4 linked regions of the Nisaea sediminum genome follow. The protein of the gene in region 2 interacts with the protein of the main gene of each other region in a pairwise test. Links are inferred from orthologs where the notes say so. Each region holds a gene or a part of one and is shown on either strand. Other genes may lie near its edges. The genes, in order: dnaQ, dnaE, IG122_RS16175 and IG122_RS03290.

Evidence for each region.
Region 1: the proteins of dnaE (region 2) and dnaQ interact in binary tests that used the Escherichia coli proteins (3 or more experiments, as listed by UniProt). The link is inferred for Nisaea sediminum from one-to-one orthologs.
Region 3: the proteins of dnaE (region 2) and IG122_RS16175 interact in binary tests that used the Escherichia coli proteins (3 or more experiments, as listed by UniProt). The link is inferred for Nisaea sediminum from one-to-one orthologs.
Region 4: the proteins of dnaE (region 2) and IG122_RS03290 interact in binary tests that used the Escherichia coli proteins (3 or more experiments, as listed by UniProt). The link is inferred for Nisaea sediminum from one-to-one orthologs.

The regions. Positions count from the first base shown.
Region 1 is NZ_JACZCQ010000006.1:636,288-641,062, forward strand. Bases 882-3,791 are described here. They hold dnaQ (DNA polymerase III subunit epsilon), read right to left. Parts: upstream 2,728-3,791; coding sequence 2,035-2,727; downstream 882-2,034. Other genes in these bases: IG122_RS15050 (FxsA family protein), read left to right, coding at 882-893; IG122_RS15055 (histidine phosphatase family protein), read left to right, coding at 931-1,485; secB (protein-export chaperone SecB), read left to right, coding at 1,528-2,034; coaE (dephospho-CoA kinase), read right to left, coding at 2,720-3,316; IG122_RS15075 (Maf family protein), read right to left, coding at 3,321-3,791. In the rest of the region: IG122_RS15045 (Tim44/TimA family putative adaptor protein), read right to left, coding at 1-208; more of IG122_RS15050, read left to right, coding at 372-881; more of IG122_RS15075, read right to left, coding at 3,792-3,959; IG122_RS15080 (pyruvate, water dikinase regulatory protein), read right to left, coding at 3,959-4,775. UniProt on the Escherichia coli protein: DNA polymerase III is a complex, multichain enzyme responsible for most of the replicative synthesis in bacteria. The epsilon subunit contain the editing function and is a proofreading 3'-5' exonuclease.
Region 2 is NZ_JACZCQ010000001.1:562,087-567,962, reverse strand. The notes cover bases 1,866-5,876. They hold dnaE (DNA polymerase III subunit alpha), read right to left. Parts: upstream 5,567-5,876; coding sequence 2,066-5,566; downstream 1,866-2,065. Other genes in these bases: IG122_RS02650 (ABC transporter ATP-binding protein), read right to left, coding at 5,673-5,876; IG122_RS02660 (hypothetical protein), read right to left, coding at 1,866-2,046. In the rest of the region: IG122_RS02670 (M81 family metallopeptidase), read right to left, coding at 1-234; IG122_RS02665 (hypothetical protein), read right to left, coding at 417-1,643; more of IG122_RS02660, read right to left, coding at 1,741-1,865. UniProt on the Escherichia coli protein: DNA polymerase III is a complex, multichain enzyme responsible for most of the replicative synthesis in bacteria. This DNA polymerase also exhibits 3' to 5' exonuclease activity. The alpha chain is the DNA polymerase catalytic subunit.
Region 3 is NZ_JACZCQ010000006.1:869,388-874,221, forward strand. The notes cover bases 694-3,662. They hold IG122_RS16175 (DNA polymerase III subunit gamma/tau), read left to right. Parts: upstream 694-1,273; coding sequence 1,274-3,052; downstream 3,053-3,662. Other genes in these bases: IG122_RS16170 (LysR substrate-binding domain-containing protein), read left to right, coding at 694-1,158; IG122_RS16180 (YbaB/EbfC family nucleoid-associated protein), read left to right, coding at 3,057-3,380; recR (recombination mediator RecR), read left to right, coding at 3,409-3,662. Also shown: IG122_RS16165 (GntT/GntP/DsdX family permease), read right to left, coding at 1-163; more of IG122_RS16170, read left to right, coding at 244-693; more of recR, read left to right, coding at 3,663-3,996; aromatic amino acid exporter YddG, read left to right, coding at 3,999-4,834. UniProt on the Escherichia coli protein: Part of the beta sliding clamp loading complex, which hydrolyzes ATP to load the beta clamp onto primed DNA to form the DNA replication pre-initiation complex.
Region 4 is NZ_JACZCQ010000001.1:694,057-698,898, forward strand. Bases 1,205-4,181 are described here. They hold IG122_RS03290 (aminotransferase), read left to right. Parts: upstream 1,205-2,099; coding sequence 2,100-3,263; downstream 3,264-4,181. Other genes in these bases: IG122_RS03285 (pyridoxal phosphate-dependent aminotransferase), read right to left, coding at 1,205-1,917; IG122_RS03300 (DUF423 domain-containing protein), read right to left, coding at 3,448-3,828; IG122_RS03305 (NAD(P)H-hydrate dehydratase), read left to right, coding at 3,966-4,181. In the rest of the region: IG122_RS03280 (MBL fold metallo-hydrolase), read right to left, coding at 1-728; more of IG122_RS03285, read right to left, coding at 751-1,204; more of IG122_RS03305, read left to right, coding at 4,182-4,842. UniProt on the Escherichia coli protein: Shows aminotransferase activity with methionine and histidine as substrates, and to a lesser extent also with phenylalanine.

The sequences.
Region 1 (4,775 bases), on a different replicon or contig from region 2:
GCGCGGCGCTGCGCTCGTCCCGTTCGCGGTCCGGCAGCTGGATGACATTGTCGGATTTGGCAGACCGCTCCGGCGCCGGAGAGAACGGATCGGTATGACGCTCTTCATGTCCGGTCCGTTTGCCGAGCACGTTGCGGAGCCTGAAAAACAGAAACCCTGCAAGCAGCGCGAAAAGAATTATATCGAAGAACGCGATGCCGTCGCCCATATCGCCCTTAACTGCGGGTCCTGGGACCCTTATCCGCCCTTGGAGAAAAATACCGTCGGCCCTTACAGCTTATCATTGCCGCTTTCGCAGCAGACTTGCCGCTTCCGACCGTCCGGCGACCGTACTACAGCATAGATAGGCTGTCACTTTTGAAAGAACAACTATGGTCCTCATCTTCCTTATCGTTCTGCTCGGCATCCCGGCCCTCGAGATTTTCGTTTTCGCGGAGGTCGGCGGGATCATCGGCGGCTGGGCGACCGTAGGCCTGACGCTGCTGACGGCCGCGCTCGGCGCACTCCTGTTCCGCACCCAGGGAACCGCGGTTCTGCAGCGCGCGCAGGAAACCCTGCGCCAGGAACAGTCCCCTCTCGCCGAAATCATCGACGGGGTCGGCCTGCTGCTGGCGGCCGTACTGCTGTTCCTCCCGGGTTTCGTGACCGACGTGGCAGGCTTTCTGCTCTTCATTCCGCCGCTGCGGATCGTGCTGATCGGTTTTCTGTTCCGCGGCCTGGCACGTTCGGCGGACTCCAATGTCTGGATCGTGCGGACCGGCTCGGGTAAAGCTTCCGGTTCTTCCCCGGATCGGACGGTCATCGACGGCGAGTACGAGGACCTGACGGAAGACAGGGAGGACGACTCCTCCGACCGGAAGGACGACGGCGACCGCACGCTGCCGCCGCGCTGACCGGCCATCGACGCCGCGCTCTCGAAAGACCGACACCATGCTCTTCGTCCGCCACGGGCAATCCGAATTCAACGTTCATTATGGCGCCACCGGGATAGATCCGGGGATCGAGGATCCGGCGCTGACGGATCTCGGCAAGGCGCAGATCCGTCACTCGGCCCAGGCGCTCGCCGGGCGCGAGATCGATCACATCGTCTCCAGCCCCTACCGACGGGCGCTCGAGACCGCGCATATCCTCGCCGACACCCTCCGCCTGGAGATCCGCATCGACCCGCTAATCCGCGAGCACAATCATTTCGTCTGCGATATCGGCCGCACCCGTTCGGTCCTGCAGCGCGACTGGCCGCATCTGTCGTTCGATCATATCGACGAGCAGTGGTGGACGAAGCATCTCGAGCAGGAGCATGAGGTCTTCGCCCGGGTCGACGCCTTCCTCGACGGCAACCGTGACCGGGAGGACTGGGACCGGGTGCTTTGCGTCAGTCACTGGGGTTTCATCAAACGGATGACCGGTCTCCCGGTCACCAACGGAACCGTGGTCAAGGTCCAGCGGGACGGCGCCGGGGAGGTTGTTCACACGCCGGATCCGTGATACCCACGCGCCTTCGATTTCCTCCGGCAGAGATAACGACCGATGACCGACACAGCGACCGACGGGGCGAACAACGCCATCAACACCTTCTCGATGACGGTGAAGGCGCAGTACATCAAGGATCTCTCCTTCGAGAACCCGAAGGCACCCCTGAGCCTGCGCGCCGACATCCGTCCCGATATCGAGATCGGCGTCGACGTCCGCGCTGAGCGCATGGCGGAGCAAGTCTACGAAGTCCAGCTCCTCCTCAATGTCAGCGGCGTCCATGAGGGCGAGAAGGTCTTCATCCTCGAGCTCAACTATGCCGGCCTGTTCCAGTTTGAGAGCGTGCGTCCCGACCAGCTGGAATACGTTCTGATGGTCGAATGCGCCCGGCTGCTGTTCCCGTTCGCCCGCCAGATCGTCGGTCAGATCACGACCGACGGCGGCTATCCGCCGCTGCACATCCAGCCGATCGATTTTCTCGGCGTGTTCCAGAAGAACGAATTGCAGCGTGCCCAGAACGGCGGCGTCGATGTCGGCGCGATCGAGACCGAAGGCAACGCCTGATCACTCGGCCGCGTCGGACCGGTTCCAGATCGGATCCTTGAGTTTCTCCAGCAGCATGGCATGCGCCGCCAGTTCCTCGTCGCTCGGCGCATGGGGACGCGGCGGCCGTGCGACCGAGGTCCGGATCTCCGGCATCGCCGCCACGTCGCCCTTGTCCTCTCGAGCAAGCTCGAGACCCGGCTGCCGTCCCCCGATCAGCTCCAGATAGACAGACGCCAGCAGGTCGGCATCGACCAGGGCGCCGTGCAGGTCGCGATGCGAGTTGTTGATCTCGAAACGGCGGCAGAGCGCGTCGAGACTGGCCTGCGCCCCGGGAAATTTCCGCCGCGCCATCGCCAATGTATCGATCGCCCGCTCCATCGGCATGGGAGGATGGCCGAGGCGGGTCAGCTCGGCATTCAGGAACGCCATGTCGAACTTGGCGTTGTGGATCACGAAGGTCGCGTCGCCCACGAATTCGAGGAAGTCGTCGACGATGCCGGCGAAGTTCGGGAAATCGGCGAGAAACTCGGTGGAAAGGCCGTGGACCTCGAACGCACCCTGCTCCACCTCGCGCTCCGGGTTGATATAGACGTGATACTTCCCGCCGGTCGGCACATGGTTCACCAGCTCGATCGCCCCGATCTCGATCACCCGATGGCCCTGCTTCGGATCGATGCCGGTGGTTTCCGTGTCGAGCACAAGTTCACGCATGGCGCACTCCCAGTCGGTTCAGTGTCTTCTTGATCATTCGCATAGTCGCCGCCCGGCCGAGCCCGGTGGGCAGAACATAGTCCGCCCGGTGCCGCTTCTCCCGGTCGGGCATCTGTTTCTTCAGGATAGAAGAGAGCCGGGATTCTGTCATGCCGGACCGGGCGAGAACGCGCTGCCGCTGCAGGAAGGCGGGCGCCGAGACGACGTAGACGAAATCGCAGACCCTCTCGCCGCCTGTCTCGAAGAGAAGCGGGATATCCAGCACCGCGGCCCGGCGCCGCGCCCGGCGCTGAAGCGCAAGGAAACGATCGCGCTCACGCCGTACGAGCGGGTGGACGATCGCTTCCAGATCCCTCAAGGCGACCGCATCGCCGAAGACCAGCTTTCCGAGGATCTCCCGGTTCACCGCACCCTTCTCCACCGCCTCCGGAAAGCGCCGCGCGATCGGAGCCACGGCCGCTCCGCCGGCGCGGAACAGCCTGTGGACGGAAGCGTCGGCATCGTGCACGGGCAGACCGAGCCGGCGGAACATCGCCGCCGCGGTACTTTTCCCCATGCCGATCGATCCGGTCAGGCCCAGAACCAGCATCACGTCAGACCCGCAGCGCGCCGCGCGTCCGCATGAAATCCAGGAGCGGCAAGAGCGGCAGGCCGAGCACGGTGAAGAAGTCGCCCTCGACCGAGGTGAAAAGCTGCGCGCCGACGGATTCCAGCTGATAGGCGCCGACGGAGTCGAGGGCGCGATCGCCGATCGTGTCCAGATAGGCCCTGATGAACTCCTCCGAAAGCGGACGGACCAGCAGGCTGGCCGTCGCGACATGGTGCCAGATCCGTGTCCCGCCCGCCGACACGACGACGGAGCTGATCAGGGTATGCCGTTTGCCGGAGAGTTTGCGGAGGTGTTCCGCCGCGCCCGCGCGGTCCTCCGGTTTGTCAAACCAGCTCCCTTCGAGATCGAGCATCTGGTCGGCGCCAATCACAAGCGCTTCCGGACGGGCGCGGGAAACCGTGTTCGCCTTCATTTCGGCGAGGAAAGTGGCAACCTCCGCCGCGCTTGCGCCCTCGGCCCGGAGGCTGCGCTTGAACTCGGCTTCGTCGACGGAAGGTTTGCGGATTTCGACCGGCAGCCCCGCCGCACGCAACATGTCCGCGCGGGTCCGGCTGCCGGACGCCAGCACGACCGGCTTTTCCCCGTTGCCGCTGAGGGGCGACACATCGAGATCGCTCGACATCAGGATTCCAATCCGTGGAATTTCGCGTATTTCTGCAGCACAGCCGCCGCCGTCTCTTCGATCGAACGGCGGGTCACATCGATCACCGGCCAGCCGGCTTTAGTGAAGGCCTTGCGTGCTTCGACCACTTCCTCGCGGACCTTCTCCGGATCGACATAGTCGGTCTCGTTGCTGTGCTGAAGCATCAGCATCCGGTTGCGGCGAACCTGGGTCAGACGGTTCGGGTCGTTGGTCAGCGCGACGATGAAGGGGCGCTTCAGCGAGTAGAGCTCCTTCGGCAGCGGAACGCCCGGCACCACGGGGATGTTCGCCGTCGCATAGCCGCGGTTGGCGAGATAGAGCGAGGTCGGCGTCTTCGAGGTGCGGGACACCCCGACGATCACGATGTCCGCATCCTCGAGATCGTGGATCATCTGCCCGTCGTCATGGGCGAGCGTGTAATCCATTGCCCGGATCCGGTTGAAATACGCAGCGTCGAGCTCGTGCTGCCGACCTGGGCGGCCGTGGCTTTCCTGCCCGAGAAAATTGCCGAGCGCGTTGACCACGGTATCGAGTACGGAAATGCAGGGAACGCGACGCTGCTGGCACCCGAGCTCGAGCTGCTCGCGGAGCTCCGGATTTACCAGTGTGAACAGCACCGGCCCCGGATAGACGCTGACGGCAGCCAGGACCTTTTCGATATGCCCGGTGGTGCGGACCAGGGACCAGACATGCTCGCGGGCGCGCACGCCCTCGAACTGCACCAGACAGGCGCGGACCACCTGGTGGTTCGTTTCGCCCGTGGCGTCCGATACCAGGTGAAGATGGATATCCGTG
Region 2 (5,876 bases):
GATCACCAGCGCCGGCACCGGCTCCCAGCCGGTCGGCCCGCCGAAGGTCTCGTCCATGACGTCGTAGAAACCGCAGATCCCGACATGGATCGAGGGATATTCGGCGCGTGCCTGGAGATCGATCTCGGCGCCGCGGAAATACATGTTCTCCTCGAAATCGGCCCTCGAGCAGGTCGGGGCGAAACGGTTGGATTCGAGGTTGAACCCGCAGATTGCAATGCGTTTTTTGCTCATGAGACGCCAGTCCGGTGGTGTGTGCCGCGCGGCAGGAAGGAAGCTCAGCCTAGGCCGCGAACGGTCGTCTGCCTAGCCCCCGGGCGCGATTTGCGCGTTACAGAATTCCTGCAACGAGCCAAAGGCGATCTCACAGATTCATCTACCAACGATCTACTATGACCTTCACATCAGATCTAATATTAAATTTCCAAACTCTCAATCTCTGCAAATAAGTCTAAGCGCTCAACTGCGGATTCTGCCTCTTTGCGGTCATCAATCCACTCGGCGCCAAGTTTACCTAAAGCGTCTCCGATTTCGTCTGCTGCATGATAACCAACCGTCGCAACAACAATCGCTCCCCCAACGACAATTACACTGAATGCAGACTTGAACGGATGTCTGATTATATATGTCGTTGTTAAAAGGAGTGTTTTCAAATTTTCAGACGTAATCGGATTATGATGGTGACTAATCCACGCGTCAGTCAAAACTGCTTTTAAAAACTGATCGCTTACCTCTTCTTGCCCCAGTTGGGAAATACACTCCCGAACCCAGCCATAGATCAAGTTAAAGGCTTGTTCGTGAAAATTGTCTAAATCGCCTGTCTCAATGATTGGGTTGTCCCATCCTAAGACAGAGACCAACTCATCAATATCAATCGGCTCATCAGTCCTTCTCAATCGAGGCACAACCACAAAGCGCACAAATATCGGGAAATTTCCCCGTGATCTCAGTTCATTCCATTGAACAGTTCTCGCATTCAATCTAGATTTTTCGCCAAATTTATTGCGCCAAGACCTAGCAAAAAGATCCGCCTCATTCACTTCACCGGTCAAATTCGAGCCGGCATTATTAGAATTCTTCTCATTACGTCGATTTTCAATGAAATCAGTAATTTCTTTCCAATCAACTTCTTTTCCTGCACGCCTCTTATGAGATTTCCAACCTTCATCCGTTAAGCCATAGTGATCGTTGTTGGGCTCCTTAAAAATCAGCCCATCGTCAATCGCCCGCTCGAAAAGCCGCTCCACCCGTCTTTCATCGATGGTCCCCAGAATCCCTACCAATCCGTCTAGCCAAGGTAGAGGTATGGTCCCAAGTTCATCATCACCGAGCTCTTCCGCCAGAAAATCTACCAGAATTTCTTTCTGCTCGGATATTGAGGGAAGCTCTGTATTTAACAACGGATCAAGATTGTGACTGGTAAGCATAAAATTGCTGTCGTCACGACTTTCTTTTCTTATTCCGTAGCTTAATCTTGCCCGTCTCCTTGGGTCGTTTTCCAAACGGGACGGCAGCATTGCTAGTACAGTGCCAGAAACCTCGAAGGTACCGCAGCGAGGGCAAACAAACCGCTTTTTATCACCGTAGTCACGTTCGGTTGGAGGCTCTATTTCCGAATCGCAGATTGGGCATCGTTCGCTCATTTGATCGTTGCTCGCAACTTAAGAAACCTACCGCTTGTGAGCTCGAATACTCACCAAATCAGTAAATTTCCACCCTAAGCTGCAGGCTTGCACCTGCCTAGCCCCCGGGCGCGATTTGCGCGTTACAGAAATCCTTCAGATCGTCTGCAAAGCCGTCGAGGCAGGCCCCATCATCCGTCAGGCAGATTTCCACCGACCGTTTCCGGTTCGCCTCTTCGTCGGCAAGGTTCATCGCCTTCTGGAGGTCCATTCCGAAGCGGTGCTGCTCCAGTTTCCGCTCGGCCGAGAAGCAGCGGCCCGTGGCGGTATGCTCTTCCCAGAGCGAATAAAGGCTGTAGGCCGCGGCGAAAGTCACGGCGACCCCGCCAACCAGGAAAAGGATCCGCTGAACGAGGCCATCCATGATCGAGGCCGATCCCGTCTCAGATATCGCGCGCGTCGACGATGCCCGGCAGCGATTTCACCGCCGCACGGAAGTCAGGCGAGATGTTGTAGGTCTTGCCAAGCGCCAGTTCGACCTCCTCATCGTCGGTGTCCACGACGATCTTGATCTTACCCCGTCCCGGCTTCTCGTGCGCGATCATCTCGGAAATGTGAGGGATCGGCCCCATGTCGCGAACATAGATCTTGAGCCCGGCCGCCGTGCCGGACACCGCCTTGTCCAAAGCCTCGATGCGGGAGACCGTCAGACGGAGGCCACCCTCGTCCTCGATCCGCGCATCCGCCTTCACCAGAACGGACTGTCCGGCCTCCAGCAGCTCGCGGCTGACCGCGAGAACCTCGGAGAAGACGGTCACCTCGGTGACGCCGGCCTGGTCGGTGAGCTGCACGAAGGCATAGCGGGATCCCCGGCTCGAGGTGCGAATGCGCGAGCCGACGATGATGCCCGCGATATTGATCCGGGCCGAATTGCCCTTCTCCTTCACCGTCGCCGCGATCTGGTCGGAGCGCACCACGCCGAGCCGCTCGAGCGAGGCGCCATAGGCGTCGAGCGGATGGGCGGAGAGATAGAAGCCGATGGCGTCGAACTCTTCCTTCAGGCGCTGCATCGCCGGCCAGTCGAGCCGGTCGGCGAGCGCGATCTCCGGCTCGGACGCGCCAGACGGGCCGCCGAAGAGGCTGACCTGATCGGAGCTCCGTTCCGCCGAGGCCGCGTTGGCGTGGCGCAGGATCTTCTCGACGCTTTCGAAGAGCTGTCCCCGGTTCTGGGTCATGCAATCGAAAGCCCCGGCGCGCACCAGGTTTTCCATCAGGCGTTTGTTCACCACCGTGCCGTCGATACGGCCGGCGAACTCGCCGATGGACTTGTAAGGACCCTTCTCGCCGCGCTCCTTGACCAGCGCCTCCATCGCGTTCTCGCCGACATTCTTGATCGCCGCCAGCGCGTAGCGGATCGCAAGCGCCCCGTCCGGCGTCTCTTCCGGCACGAAATCGACGAAGGACTTGTTGATGTCCGGGCCGAGCAGCTGGATGCCGAGGCGCTGAATCTCCTGGCGGAAGACATTCAGCTTGTCGGTGTTGTTCATGTCGTAGGTCATCGAGGCCGCGAGGAACTCGACGGGGTAGTTCGCCTTCAGATAGGCGGTGTGATAGGCGACCAGCGCATAGGCCGCCGCGTGGCTCTTGTTGAAGCCATATCCGGCGAAGGCGGCGATCTGGTCGAAGATCTCGGAGGCCTTCTCTGCCTTCACGTTCTGCTCGACCGCGCCCTTCACGAAGGTCTCTCGCTGGGCGTCCATCTCCTCCTTGATCTTCTTGCCCATGGCGCGGCGCAGAAGGTCGGCGCCGCCGAGCGTATAGCCGGAAAGGCGCTGGGCCGCCTGCTGCACCTGCTCCTGGTAGATCATGATACCGAAGGTTTCCTTCAGCACGGGCTCCAGCACCGGGTGCATGTAGTCAGGCTGCTCCTCGCCGTGCTTGCAGGCGATGTATTTCGGAATGTTCGCCATCGGGCCCGGACGGTAGAGGGCGACCAGCGCGATGATGTCCTCGAAGCGGTCAGGCTTCATCCGGCGCAGCACGTCACGCATGCCGGTACTTTCCAGCTGGAACACGCCGGTCGATTCCGCCCGCCCCAGCATCTCGTAGGTTCTCCTGTCGTCGAGCGGGACCTGCGAAAGATCGATCTCGATGTCCCGCCGCTTCAGCAGGTCGACCGCCGTCTGCAGCACCGACAGGGTTTTCAGGCCCAGGAAATCGAACTTCACCAGTCCCGCCTGCTCGACCCACTTCATATTGAACTGGGTCGCCGGCATGTCCGAGTTCGGGTCCCGGTAGAGCGCGCAAAGTTCATGCAGTGGCCGGTCGCCGATCACGACGCCGGCGGCGTGGGTCGAGGCGTTCCGGTAGAGCCCTTCGAGCTGCAGGCTGATGCGGATGAGATCGCCGACCTCCTCGTCCTCGTCCCGCTGCCGTTTCAGTTCCGGTTCGACCTCGAGCGCCTCGGCGAGCGTGACCGGATTGGCCGGATTGTTCGGCACCAGCTTGCAGATCCGGTCGACCTGGCCGTAGGGCATCTCCCGTACACGCCCGACGTCGCGCAGGGCCGCGCGCGCCTGCAGCTTACCGAAGGTGATGATCTGCGCGACCTTGTCCCGGCCGTAGCGCTTCTGCACGTACTCGATCACCTCGCCGCGACGGTCCTGGCAGAAGTCGATATCGAAGTCAGGCATCGAGACGCGTTCCGGGTTGAGGAAGCGTTCGAACAGCAATCCCCAGCGCAGCGGATCGAGATCGGTGATGGTCAGCGAATAGGCGACGAGCGAGCCCGCGCCCGAACCGCGGCCCGGTCCGACCGGAATGTTCCGCTCCTTGGCCCAGCCGATGAAGTCCGCGACGATCAGGAAGTAACCGGGAAAGCCCATTTGCTCGATGACGCCGAGCTCGAAATCGAGACGTTCCTCGTAGGGCTTCGCGGCTGCCGCACGAGCCGCCTCGTCCATGCCCTCGGTGAAGACATGGGCCTCGAGCCGCTTCTTCAGACCCTGCTCCGCCTGCGCGCGCAGTTCCTCCGCCTCGTTACGCCCGCCGACCGTATCGAAAGGCGGCAGGATCGGTGCCAGCTTTTCCGGCATGAAGCTGCAGCGCCGTGCGATCGCGAGCGTGTTGTCGGCCGCTTCCGGCAGATCGGAGAACAGCTCGCGCATCTCCTCCGCGCTCTTGAAGCGGTGGTGCGGCGTCACGCGGCGGCGGTTCGGATTGCCGATCGTCGTCCTCTCTGCGATGCAGAGCAGCGCGTCATGCGCCTCGTACATCTCCTCGCTGGCGAAATAGCATTCGTTGGTCGCCACGAGCGGAATGTCGTGCTTGTAGGCGAGATCGAGAAAACCCGCCTCGCTGCGCCGTTCAGTATCGAGGAAATGGCGCTGGATCTCGACATAGAGGCGATCGCCGAACAATGCCTTCAGATCGAGCAGCGCGGTCTCCGCCTCTTCCGGCCGGTTTTCCAGCAGCAATCGGCCGACCTTGCCCAAGGGACCGCCTGTCAGCGCGATGAGCCCGTCGCTGCGCCCCTCGAGATCCGCGAACGGAACCCGAGGCGACTCTCCCGGATCGGTCATCGTGAAGGATCGGCTGACCAGCTCCATCAGGTTCTTGTAGCCGCGCTCGTTCTGCGCGATCAGGACGATCTGGTCGGTCTGGTTCGGCGTATGCGAGGTTCCTCCCACGACCTTCAGGCTGCCGCGCGGTTCCGATTCCTCGCGCCGGAGCGCGAGCTGAACGCCGACGATGGGCTGAACGCCGGAGCCCGACGCCGTCACCGCGAACTCGAGCGCGCCGAAGAGATTGCCGGAATCCGTCATCGCCACCGCCGGCATTCCGTGCCGGACGGCGAGCGACACCAGTTCCTTGCCCTTGATCGCCCCTTCGGCCAGCGAATAGGCGGAATGAACCCGGAGATGAACGAAATCGGCGTGAGACATGGAGCCCTCGAAACTCTGAGGCCCGAAGTGTTTCACAGGAGGCGGACGCCGTCAGCCGGAACAGGTCGCGAACCTTTAAGCGGACTCAACAAGATACTGAAATTGTTTATTTATAAACGTTGAGCGTGCCGTCGCGAAGTTCCACGATCCGGTCCATGGAGCTTGCGAGTTCGTGGTTGTGAGTCGCGATCAGAGCGGCGATTCCCGTTGCCGAAATGATCCGGCGGAGCTGGTGGAAGACCTCTTCCGCCGTGTGCGGATCGAGGTTGCCCGTGGGCTCGTCGGCGAGCAGGACGGAGGGGACATTGGC
Region 3 (4,834 bases), on a different replicon or contig from region 2:
CGAGCGCCAGCCCGAAGCCGGTATTGAAATTGGCGATGAGCTCGGGAGTGCTCATGCCGCTGGCGAGGCCGAGCGCGATCGTGACCAGCGCCATCCAGACCGGAAGTGGAAGGTCCGGAGCCCCCCGGCGGATCCCGGAAGCGGCGGATTGGACATGTCCCATGGCAGTATCTCCAAAGCTGCATTAGGATCATGCTAGAGAGGGCATACGACGCCAAAAAATGAGAAAGAGCGCGAGTCATCATGAGATTTAGTCATGATATTCTTCATCGCATACCGGTTCGCAGCCTGCAGGTCTTTGAGGCCGCGGCGCGCCATGGGAGCTTCACCCAGGCGGGGGACGCCCTCGGCATCACGCAAAGCGCGGTCAGCCGGCAGGTTGGCGAACTGGAGAAACGACTTGGCGTGCCGCTTTTCGCGCGCGCCGGACCGCAGGTCGCGCTCACGCGCGCCGGGGAGGCGCTGTTCGAGCGCGCCGCCCGGGCCTTCGCCGAGCTGCGGGCGGGTGTGGCGGCCTGCCGCGCGGTCGAGGGGCTCTCCAATGTCGTGACCCTCTCCATGCTGCCGTCGGTCGCCGCGCTCTGGCTGGCACCACGCCTTGAGGAATTCGCGAAAGCGCATCCGGAGATCGATCTGCGCGTCTCCGCCTCGCGCCATCTGGTGTCGTTCGAGGCGGAAGGGATCGATCTCGCAGTCCGTTACGGTCCGGGAAACTGGTCCGGCCTCACGGCGGAATTCCTGGCTTCGGAGACGGTCCGGCCGGTCTGCACGCCGGATTATGCGGAGCGCATCGGCATCGAGCGGCCGTCCGATCTCTTGAAGGCGACTCTCATACACCCGGATATCGACGAGGGATGGCCCGCCTGGTTCGCGGCGGCCGGAGTCGCGGTGGACGCGGTTCCGTCGGGACCCCGCTTCAGCGACGACACGGCAGCGCTCAATGCCGTGCTCGGTCACCAGGCCGTTTTCCTCGGGCGGTCCGTGCTGACGGCCCGGGAGCTCGAAGCCGGGCGGATCATTGCTCCCTTCGACATCGAAATACCGGCCAGCTTCAGCTACTGGCTGGTCCGCCCGAAGGGGCAGGAGCCGGGCGTGGCCCGCGATTCGGTGCGCAAATGGATTCTCCGGTCATTCGGACGGCCCGAACCGGGTGTCTGAAACTGTCTGAACGGAACGAGTTTCGGAGCGCGTCTCCGCCGGTTGCACGATTGTTGGCGCCGGGAGTGGCCGGGTTGCTTCCCTGTCCCCCGTCACTCCCCTATGATCCCGAACCATGGATGATCTAACACCTCCCCAGACCCAACAGGCGCCGGGCGAGTATCGTGTGCTCGCGCGCAAGTACCGCCCGCAGACCCTGGATGATCTGAAGGGCCAGGACGCGCTGGTGCGCACGCTCCGGAACGCGCTCGCCTCCGGCCGCCTGGCGCATGCCTTCGTGCTGACCGGGGTGCGCGGAGTCGGCAAGACGACGACGGCGCGGATCATCGCCAAGGGACTCAATTGCATCGGTCCGGACGGCTCCGGCGGGCCGACTGTGACGCCGTGCGGCGTCTGCGATCCGTGCCGGGCGATCACCGAGGACCGCCATGTCGACGTGATGGAGATGGACGCCGCGTCCCGTACCGGCGTCGACGACATCCGCGAGATCATCGACGGCGTGCGCTACAAGCCGGTCTCGGCGCGCTACAAGGTCTACATCATCGACGAAGTGCACATGCTCTCGCGCAACGCCTTCAACGCGTTGCTGAAAACGCTGGAAGAGCCGCCGGAGCATGTGAAGTTCATCTTCGCGACGACCGAGATCCGCAAGGTGCCGATCACCGTGCTGTCGCGCTGCCAGCGCTTCGATCTCCGCCGCTTCGACGTTTCCGAGCTGATGGAGCTGTTCGGCACGATCTGCGGCAAGGAAGGGGTCGAGGCGGACGAGGAAGCGCTTGCGCTGATCTCCCGCGCCGCCGACGGTTCGGCCCGTGACGGTCTCTCGATCCTCGACCAGGCGATGGCACTTTCTGATGGCCGGATCGCCGCGGCGCAGGTGCAGGAGATGCTCGGCCTCGCCGACCGGGCGCTGATCTTCGACCTGTTCGAGAAGGTGATGGGCGGCAAGACCGCTGACGCGCTCGCCGACGTGCGCGCGATGTACGCGTCCGGCGCCGACCCGGTGGTGATGCTGCAGGATCTGCTAGATCTCACCCACCTGATCACCCGGCTGAAGACGGCGCGCGAATCCGCGCTCGAGGGCGCCTCGGAGCTGGAACGGACGCGGGGCGTCGCGTTCGCCGACAAGCTCTCCCTGCCGGTGCTGGCGCGGACCTGGCAGATGTTGATGAAGGGCCTCGGCGAGGTCCAGAACGCGCCTTCGACGCTTGCCGCGCTCGAGATGGTACTGATCCGGCTCGCCTACACGGCGGACCTGCCGCCGCCCGGCGAGCTGGTGAAGGCGATAAAATCGGGAAAGCCTGACGCGGCCCCGTCCCGCCAGCCGGCGGCCGCGGAAAACAGGGTGGCGGATCCCCGGCCGGAGCCGGTCGCAGAGATGCCTGCGCCCCGCGCCGAGCCTGAAGCACCTCCTCCCGCGCCTCCGCCTCCCGAGGAACCCGCCGCACCGCAGATCCCGGAGAGTTTCGAAGCCGTCGTGGCGCTGTTCGAGGAAAAGCGCGAAGCCTTGCTGCATGCCCTGCTCAGCCGTTCGGTCCGTCCGGTTTCCGCGGGCGCGGGCCATCTTGAGCTGATCCTCGATCCGGGCGCGCCCGAGAGCCTGCCGGGACAGGTCGCCGCGAAGCTGAAGGAATGGACCGGGATCCACTGGATCGTCGAGGCGAGCGATGCTGCGCCGGGCGATGAGGAGATCCACACGCTGGCCGAGCGCAAGGCCAATGCGGAGGCGGCGAAACGCAAATCGATCGCCGAGCACCCTGTGGTGGCCGCGGTGCTTGAAGCCTTCCCCGAAAGCACGATAGAAGCGATCCGTCCGCTGGTGCGCGAGACCGAAGACGCGGCGCCTGAAGCGGCGACCTACCCGGACGAGGACAGCCAGGCAAACGAGGCATGACGTGATGAAAAATCTCGGCAACATGATGAAACAGGTCCAGCAGATGCAGGACCGCATGCAGGAGATGCAGGCGCAGCTGCAGGAGCTGGAAGTCGAAGGCTCCAGCGGCGCGGGCATGGTCACGGTCCGGATGACCGGCAAGGGCGAGATGAAGGCGATCAAGATCGATCCGTCTCTCGTCGATCCGTCCGATACCGAGGTGCTGGAAGACCTGATCCTCGCGGCCGCCAACGACGCCAAGGCGAAGGCGGACGAGAAGATGCAGGAGGAGATGCAGAAGCTGACCGGCGGCCTGCCGCTGCCTCCGGGCTTCAAACTGCCGTTCTGATCTCCGCGGCGGCAGACGGCGTTCCGGCATGGATGAACTCGACCGCGTGATGCATTACCTGGCGAAGTTGCCGGGGCTGGGCCCCCGCTCCGCGCGCCGGGCGGTGCTGCATCTCCTGCGCAAGCGCGAGACGCTGATGCGCCCGCTCGCCGACGCCCTCGGCCAGGCGGCAGAAGCGGTCACCGACTGCTCCGTCTGCGGCAATCTCGATGCCTCCGACCCCTGCCATATCTGCCGCGACGAGAAGCGTGACGGCTCGGTCATCTGCGTCGTCGAGGATGTCGGCGACGTCTGGGCGCTGGAACGGGCAGGCGCCTTCTCCGGCCGCTATCACGTGCTCGGCGGCCTGCTTTCCGCGCTCGACGGGGTGGGGCCGGAGGATCTCAATATCGAGACCCTTGTGACCCGCGCGCATGCGCCGGAGGTGACGGAGATCATCCTCGCTATGGACGCGACCGTCGACGGCCAGACCACGGCGCACTACATCTCGGACCGGCTTGCCGGAGGCGGGGTTTCGATCACGCGCCTGGCACGGGGCGTCCCGGTCGGCGGCGAGCTCGACTATCTCGACGACGGGACCCTGACCCAGGCGCTCAAGGCGCGCCGGGAAGTCTGACGATGGATGAGAGCAAGGCCCGTTTACGAGCGACCGCGATCGGCTTCTCCGCCGTCCTGATGTGGGCGACGCTGGCGCTCTTCACCGCGCTCTCCGGCAAGGTGCCACCGTTCCAGCTGCTCGCCATGTGCTTCTCCGTCGCGACTGTGATCGCCTGCATCTTCTGGCTGGCGCGGGGACAGAATCCGCTCTCCTACATGCGCCAGCCGCCCCTGGTCTGGCTGCTCGGGGTCGGCGGGCTGTTCGGCTACCATTTCTTCTACTTCCTCGCGCTCCGGAACGCGCCGGCGGTCGAGGCGGGTCTGATCGCCTATCTCTGGCCGCTGCTGATCGTTCTCTTCTCGGCGCTGCTGCCGGGCGAGCGGCTGCGATGGTTCCATATCGCCGGCGCCGTGCTCGGGCTCGGCGGGGCGGCCCTGCTGGTCACGCGCGGCGAAACGCTCGAGCTCGACCCGCGCTATTCCCTCGGCTACCTCGCGGCCTGCGTCTGCGCGCTCACATGGTCGAGCTATTCGGTGCTCTCGCGCCGTTTCGGCGCCGTACCGACCGAGGCGGTCGGCGGTTTCTGCGCCGTGGCGGCTGTGCTGGGCGCGCTCTGCCATCTCGCTTTCGAGCAGACGGTCTGGCCCGAGGGCGCGCTTGAATGGGCATCGGTGCTGCTGCTTGGCCTCGGTCCGGTCGGCGGGGCCTTCTTCACTTGGGACTACGGCGTGAAGCGCGGCGATATCCAGGCGCTCGGCGCATCCTCCTACGCCGCGCCGCTGCTCTCGACGCTGCTGCTAATCCTGGTCGGACTGGCACCCTTCACCTTCGTGGTGGCGGCGGCCTGTCTTCTCAT
Region 4 (4,842 bases), 130 kb from region 2 along the record:
GCGGTTTCGAATTCCAGTGTCTTCTTCCGGGACAGCATATCGTCGTTCATATGCGTCAATATCAGACGCTTCGGTTCGATTTCCGGAAGCTTTTCCCGCAACGTTGCAAGATCCAGATGGAACGGGACCTTCTTGTCGTAGAAATAGGCTTCGGCAATCAAGAGGTCCGCTTCGCGTCCGATCGGAATTAGACTCTCGGTCCATTCGGTGTCGCCGGTATAGGCGATCACCTTGCCGGATGTGGAGACGCGATAGGCGAGGAAAGGGCCGTCGGGCGGGCCGTGCACAACCTGCTGCGCCAGAATTTCCAGATCGCCGACAGTCACGCTGTCTTCCGCTTCTATTTCGAACAGTTCCAGAGGGAATTTCTGACGTGTCCGGGAGGAGCCGGGAAAGGCGGTTTCCATTGCTCGTCCGATCCACTCCTGCAGCCCTTTCGGGCCGACAATGGTCAGTGGATCGGTCCGCTTCGAGAAGAATTGGGCATCCAGCATGAAGAAGGGGATGCCGCCGAAATGATCGCCGTGGAAATGGGTGATCAGGATCGTCTGGATCCGGTTGCGGTCGATCCCGAGTGCTTTCATCGCGATCAACGAACTCGCCCCGCAATCGATCAGAAACCGGGTCTTGGGTGTTTCGACATGAAAGCAGGTATTGAAACACCCGCCACTGCCGAACGCGTCGCCGCAGCCGACAAACGTGAGCAAGATGTCGCCAGCTGCGTCCATTCCAGGGTCCCTCAGGCGCAGGTCAGGCGAGGCAGGCTTTGATGCGCTTGATCGCTTCGATGATATTCTCCGTCGAATTCGCGTAGGAGAAGCGCAGATAGCCCTCGCCGTGGCCGCCGAAGCTGGTGCCTGCGATGACGGCGACGCCAGCCTGCTCGAGCAGCTTCTCCTGCAGCGCCTGCGCCTTCATGCCGGTGCCTTCGATGTTCGGGAATGCATAGAAAGCGCCGCCCGGCTCGATGCAACGGAAACCCGGCACCTGGTTCAGTTCGCGGACGATGACCTTGCGCCGCTCGTCGAACGCCTTGAGCATCTCTCCGACCGGGTCCTGCGGGCCGGTGAGGGCCTCAAGGCCGGCATATTGAGCGGCCGCGTTGACGCAGGAGTGAATGTTTACGCAGAGCTTCTCGGCGTGGGGGAAGACGTCCTTCGGCCAGACGCTGTAGCCGAGCCGCCACCCGGTCATGGCATAGGTCTTTGACCAGCCGTCGAGCAGGATCAGACGGTCTGCGATCTCGGGATATTGCAGGAGGCTGACATGCTCGCGGTCGTCGTAGAGCATCTCGCTGTAGATCTCGTCGCTCATGATCGCGACGTCGGGCCAGGCCTGCAGGCCGGCGACCAGTTTGTCGAACTCTTCCCGCGGGACGACGCCGCCGGTCGGGTTGGCCGGGCTGTTGACGATGATCAGCCGGGTCCGGCTGGTGATCCCGGCGAGCACTTCTTCGGCGGAGAATGCGAAGCCGTTCTCTTCGCGCAGCGGGATCGAGACCGCCTTCGCGCCGGAGAATTCGATCGCCGACTTGTAGATCGGGAAGCCGGGATCCGGGAACATGATTTCCGCGCCTTCCTCGCCGAAGATCATCATCGCGAGGAACATGGTGACCTTGCCGCCGGGAACCACCAGCACGCGCCCCGGATCGACCGCGACGCCGTGCCGCCGCTCGAGATTGGCGGCGACCGCTTCCCGCAGGGCCGGGATACCGTTGGCTGGGGTATAGCCGTGATGACCGTCATGCAGCGCCTTGACCGCGGCCTCGACGATATTGTCGGGCGTCCGGAAATCGGGCTGGCCGATGCCGAGATTGATGATGCTCTTGCCCTCAGCCGCGAGCTGGTTGGCGCGCGCCAGCACTGAGAAGGCCGTTTCCGTCCCGAGATGGTTGAGCCGTTCCGCCAGCTTCGTCATATCCCTGTTCCTTCCGAATTTATCGGCGAATTATTGTTTTCTCCGGCGACCTTATAACGGCGAGTCCGGACACTCACAATCTGCCGTTTCGCCGCGTGGAAGCGGGAAACCTTGCCAAGGGCTTGGCCTTGGGCTAATCGCCATCGCTCTCTTTTGCCTGGGCCCTTGCCGGAGTGACCCCGATGAAGCCTGCCAACAGTCTGCTTTCCTCTTACGGAACCACCGTATTCGAGGTCATGTCGCGGTTGGCGATCGAGCACGGATCGATCAACCTGGGGCAGGGTTTTCCGGACGATCTCGGCCCGGATCCGGTGCTGAAGAAGGCCTCCGACTTCCTCTTCGACCGCCCGAACCAGTATCCGCCGATGCTCGGTGTTCCCGAGCTCCGTCAGGCCGTCGCCAAGCATAACAAGCGGTTCTACGGGCTGGATGTGGACTGGCAGACGGAAGTCATGGTCAGCACGGGTGCGACAGAAGGTCTCGCGGCCTGTTTCTTCGGCCTGATCGAGCCCGGCGACGAGGTCGTGCTGATCGAGCCGACCTATGACTGCTATCTGCCGATTATCCGCCGTGCGGGCGGTATTCCGCGCGTCGTCACCCTGCGTCCTCCGGAATGGAAACTCGATGTCGCCGCGTTGAAGGCGGCGTTCAGCGAGAAAACCAAGCTGCTGGTGCTGAACTCGCCGATGAACCCGGCCTCGAAGGTCTTCACCGGGGAAGAGTTGAAAGCGATCGCCGAGACCGTGATCGCGCATGATTGCTACGCGGTCTGTGACGAGGTCTACGAGCACATGGCCTTTGACGGCCGCCGCCACCATCCGCTGATGGCGCTTCCGGGCATGCGCGAGCGTACCGTGCGGATTGGCTCGGCCGGCAAGACCTTCTCGCTGACGGGCTGGAAGGTCGGCTACCTGACCGCGCCGGCGGAACTGTTGCAGCCGATAGCCAAGGCGCATCAGTTCCTCGTCTTCACCACCGCGCCTAACCTGCAGCGCGCTGTCGCCTTCGGGCTCGAACAGGATGACAGTTATTTTAACGGGTTGCGCGACTCCATGCAGGCGAAGAGGGACCGGCTCGCGGAAGGCCTCAGCAAGATCAGCGGCATCGACTGCGTTGAATGCGAAGGCACTTACTTCCAGTTCGTCGACATTTCTGGGCTCGGCTTCGACGGCGACGATGTCGCCTTCTGCCGCCACATCACCACCGAGGCGGGGGTGACGGCCGTGCCGGTCAGCGCCTTCTTCCACGGTGAAGCGCCGAAGAACTTCATTCGTTTCTGTTTCGCCAAGAAGGACGTCATTCTGGACGACGCGGTCGCACGGCTCGCGGCCCATTTCGGCGGCTAGAAAATAGAGGTCAAATCGCTCGGTAAATCGGTTGACGGGCCAACCGTGTTACAGTAGGTAATCGGCCCTCGCGGTGACGCGAGCGAACATGTGGCGGGTGTAGCTCAGCTGGTTAGAGCGCCAGATTGTGGATCTGGAGGTCGTGGGTTCAAGACCCATCACTCGCCCCATTTTCTCCTCAGGATCATTTTCCGACAGAACGCGCGCCGGCAATGCCGAGGGCGAGCCATCCGGCCATGAAGCAGGCGCCTCCGAACGGTGCGAGCGCAGTCGTCGTTGCGCCGCCGCTGAAGGCGCTTGCATAGAGCGATCCGGAAAAGAACGCGGTTCCGGCAATGAAAAGCACAGCGGCGCCGAGCGGCAGCCGTGCTGGTGCACACCCGGCGAGCAGCAGTGACGCCGCCAGACCCGCGAGATGGACCAGGTGATAGAGCAGGGCGGCCTCGAAGCGGTCATGGGCGACCTGATCGAAACCCGCTGCATGCGCCCCGTAGGCCCCGAGCGCTACCGCCGAAAGACCGAGCAGGCCGAGGGTGAGCCAGAGAAATCTTGTCAGAATAAACATCTACAGGTCCGGTGCCGGTCGCGGTTGAGGCGGATAAGCGCATTCCAAGGGGCGAACTCTCGACATATCCTTCGGTGATGACAAGAGTTTGCGGCTGCGGCGAATTGCCGGGCCGGGACTGGATGGGGAGAGCTGACGTGGACGAGCTGGCGCTGCTCACCGTCTCTGAAATGGCAGAGGCGGACCGGGGAACGATCGAGGGCGGGGTACCCGGCATCGATCTGATGGAGGCGGCCGGCAAGTCCGTTGCGGATGCAATCATGGCCCGGTTTTCGCCCCGGCGGACTCTGGTCGCCTGCGGCCCGGGAAATAACGGCGGCGACGGTTTCGTCGTCGCGCGATTGCTGCGCGCGGCGGGCTGGGAGGTCGATCTCGCTCAGCTCGGTCGGCCGGCGGACCTCAAGGGCGACGCCGCCCAGGCGGGCGCCGCCTGGGACGGCGCCGTGGCGGATCTCGAAATCTCTCTTCTCGAAAAAGCCGAACTGCTTGTGGACGCTCTTTTCGGCGCCGGACTTGCGCGCGATATCGAAGGTGTCGCCCTGCGCTTTTTGACAGCAGCGAGGGACCGCGTCGCTGCCGGAAAGCTTGCGTCTGTCGCCGTCGACATGCCGAGCGGCGTAGACGGCGATACCGGCGCGGTCAGAGGCATCGCCGTGCCCGCCGCCCTGACGGTGACGTTTTTCCGAAAGAAGCCGGGCCATCTTCTTCAGCCGGGCCGGTCGCTCTCGAGGGAGCTTCTGGTGACCGATATCGGGATCGCGCCGCAGGTGCTGACGGCGATCGCGCCGAAATGCGTCGAGAACGCCCCGTCACTCTGGCAGGGCCGGTTCCCGATGCCAGATGCCGACAGCCACAAATACACCCGCGGCCATGCCGTCGTCAGCGGCGGGCCGATGACCGGGGCAGGGCGCCTCGCGGCGCGCGCGGCCCGAAGGGTTGGAGCGGGGCTGCTGAGTGTCGTCGCCGAGCCGGAGCAGTGCGGTCTTTTCGCCGCGGATGCCCCCGGTGCCATTG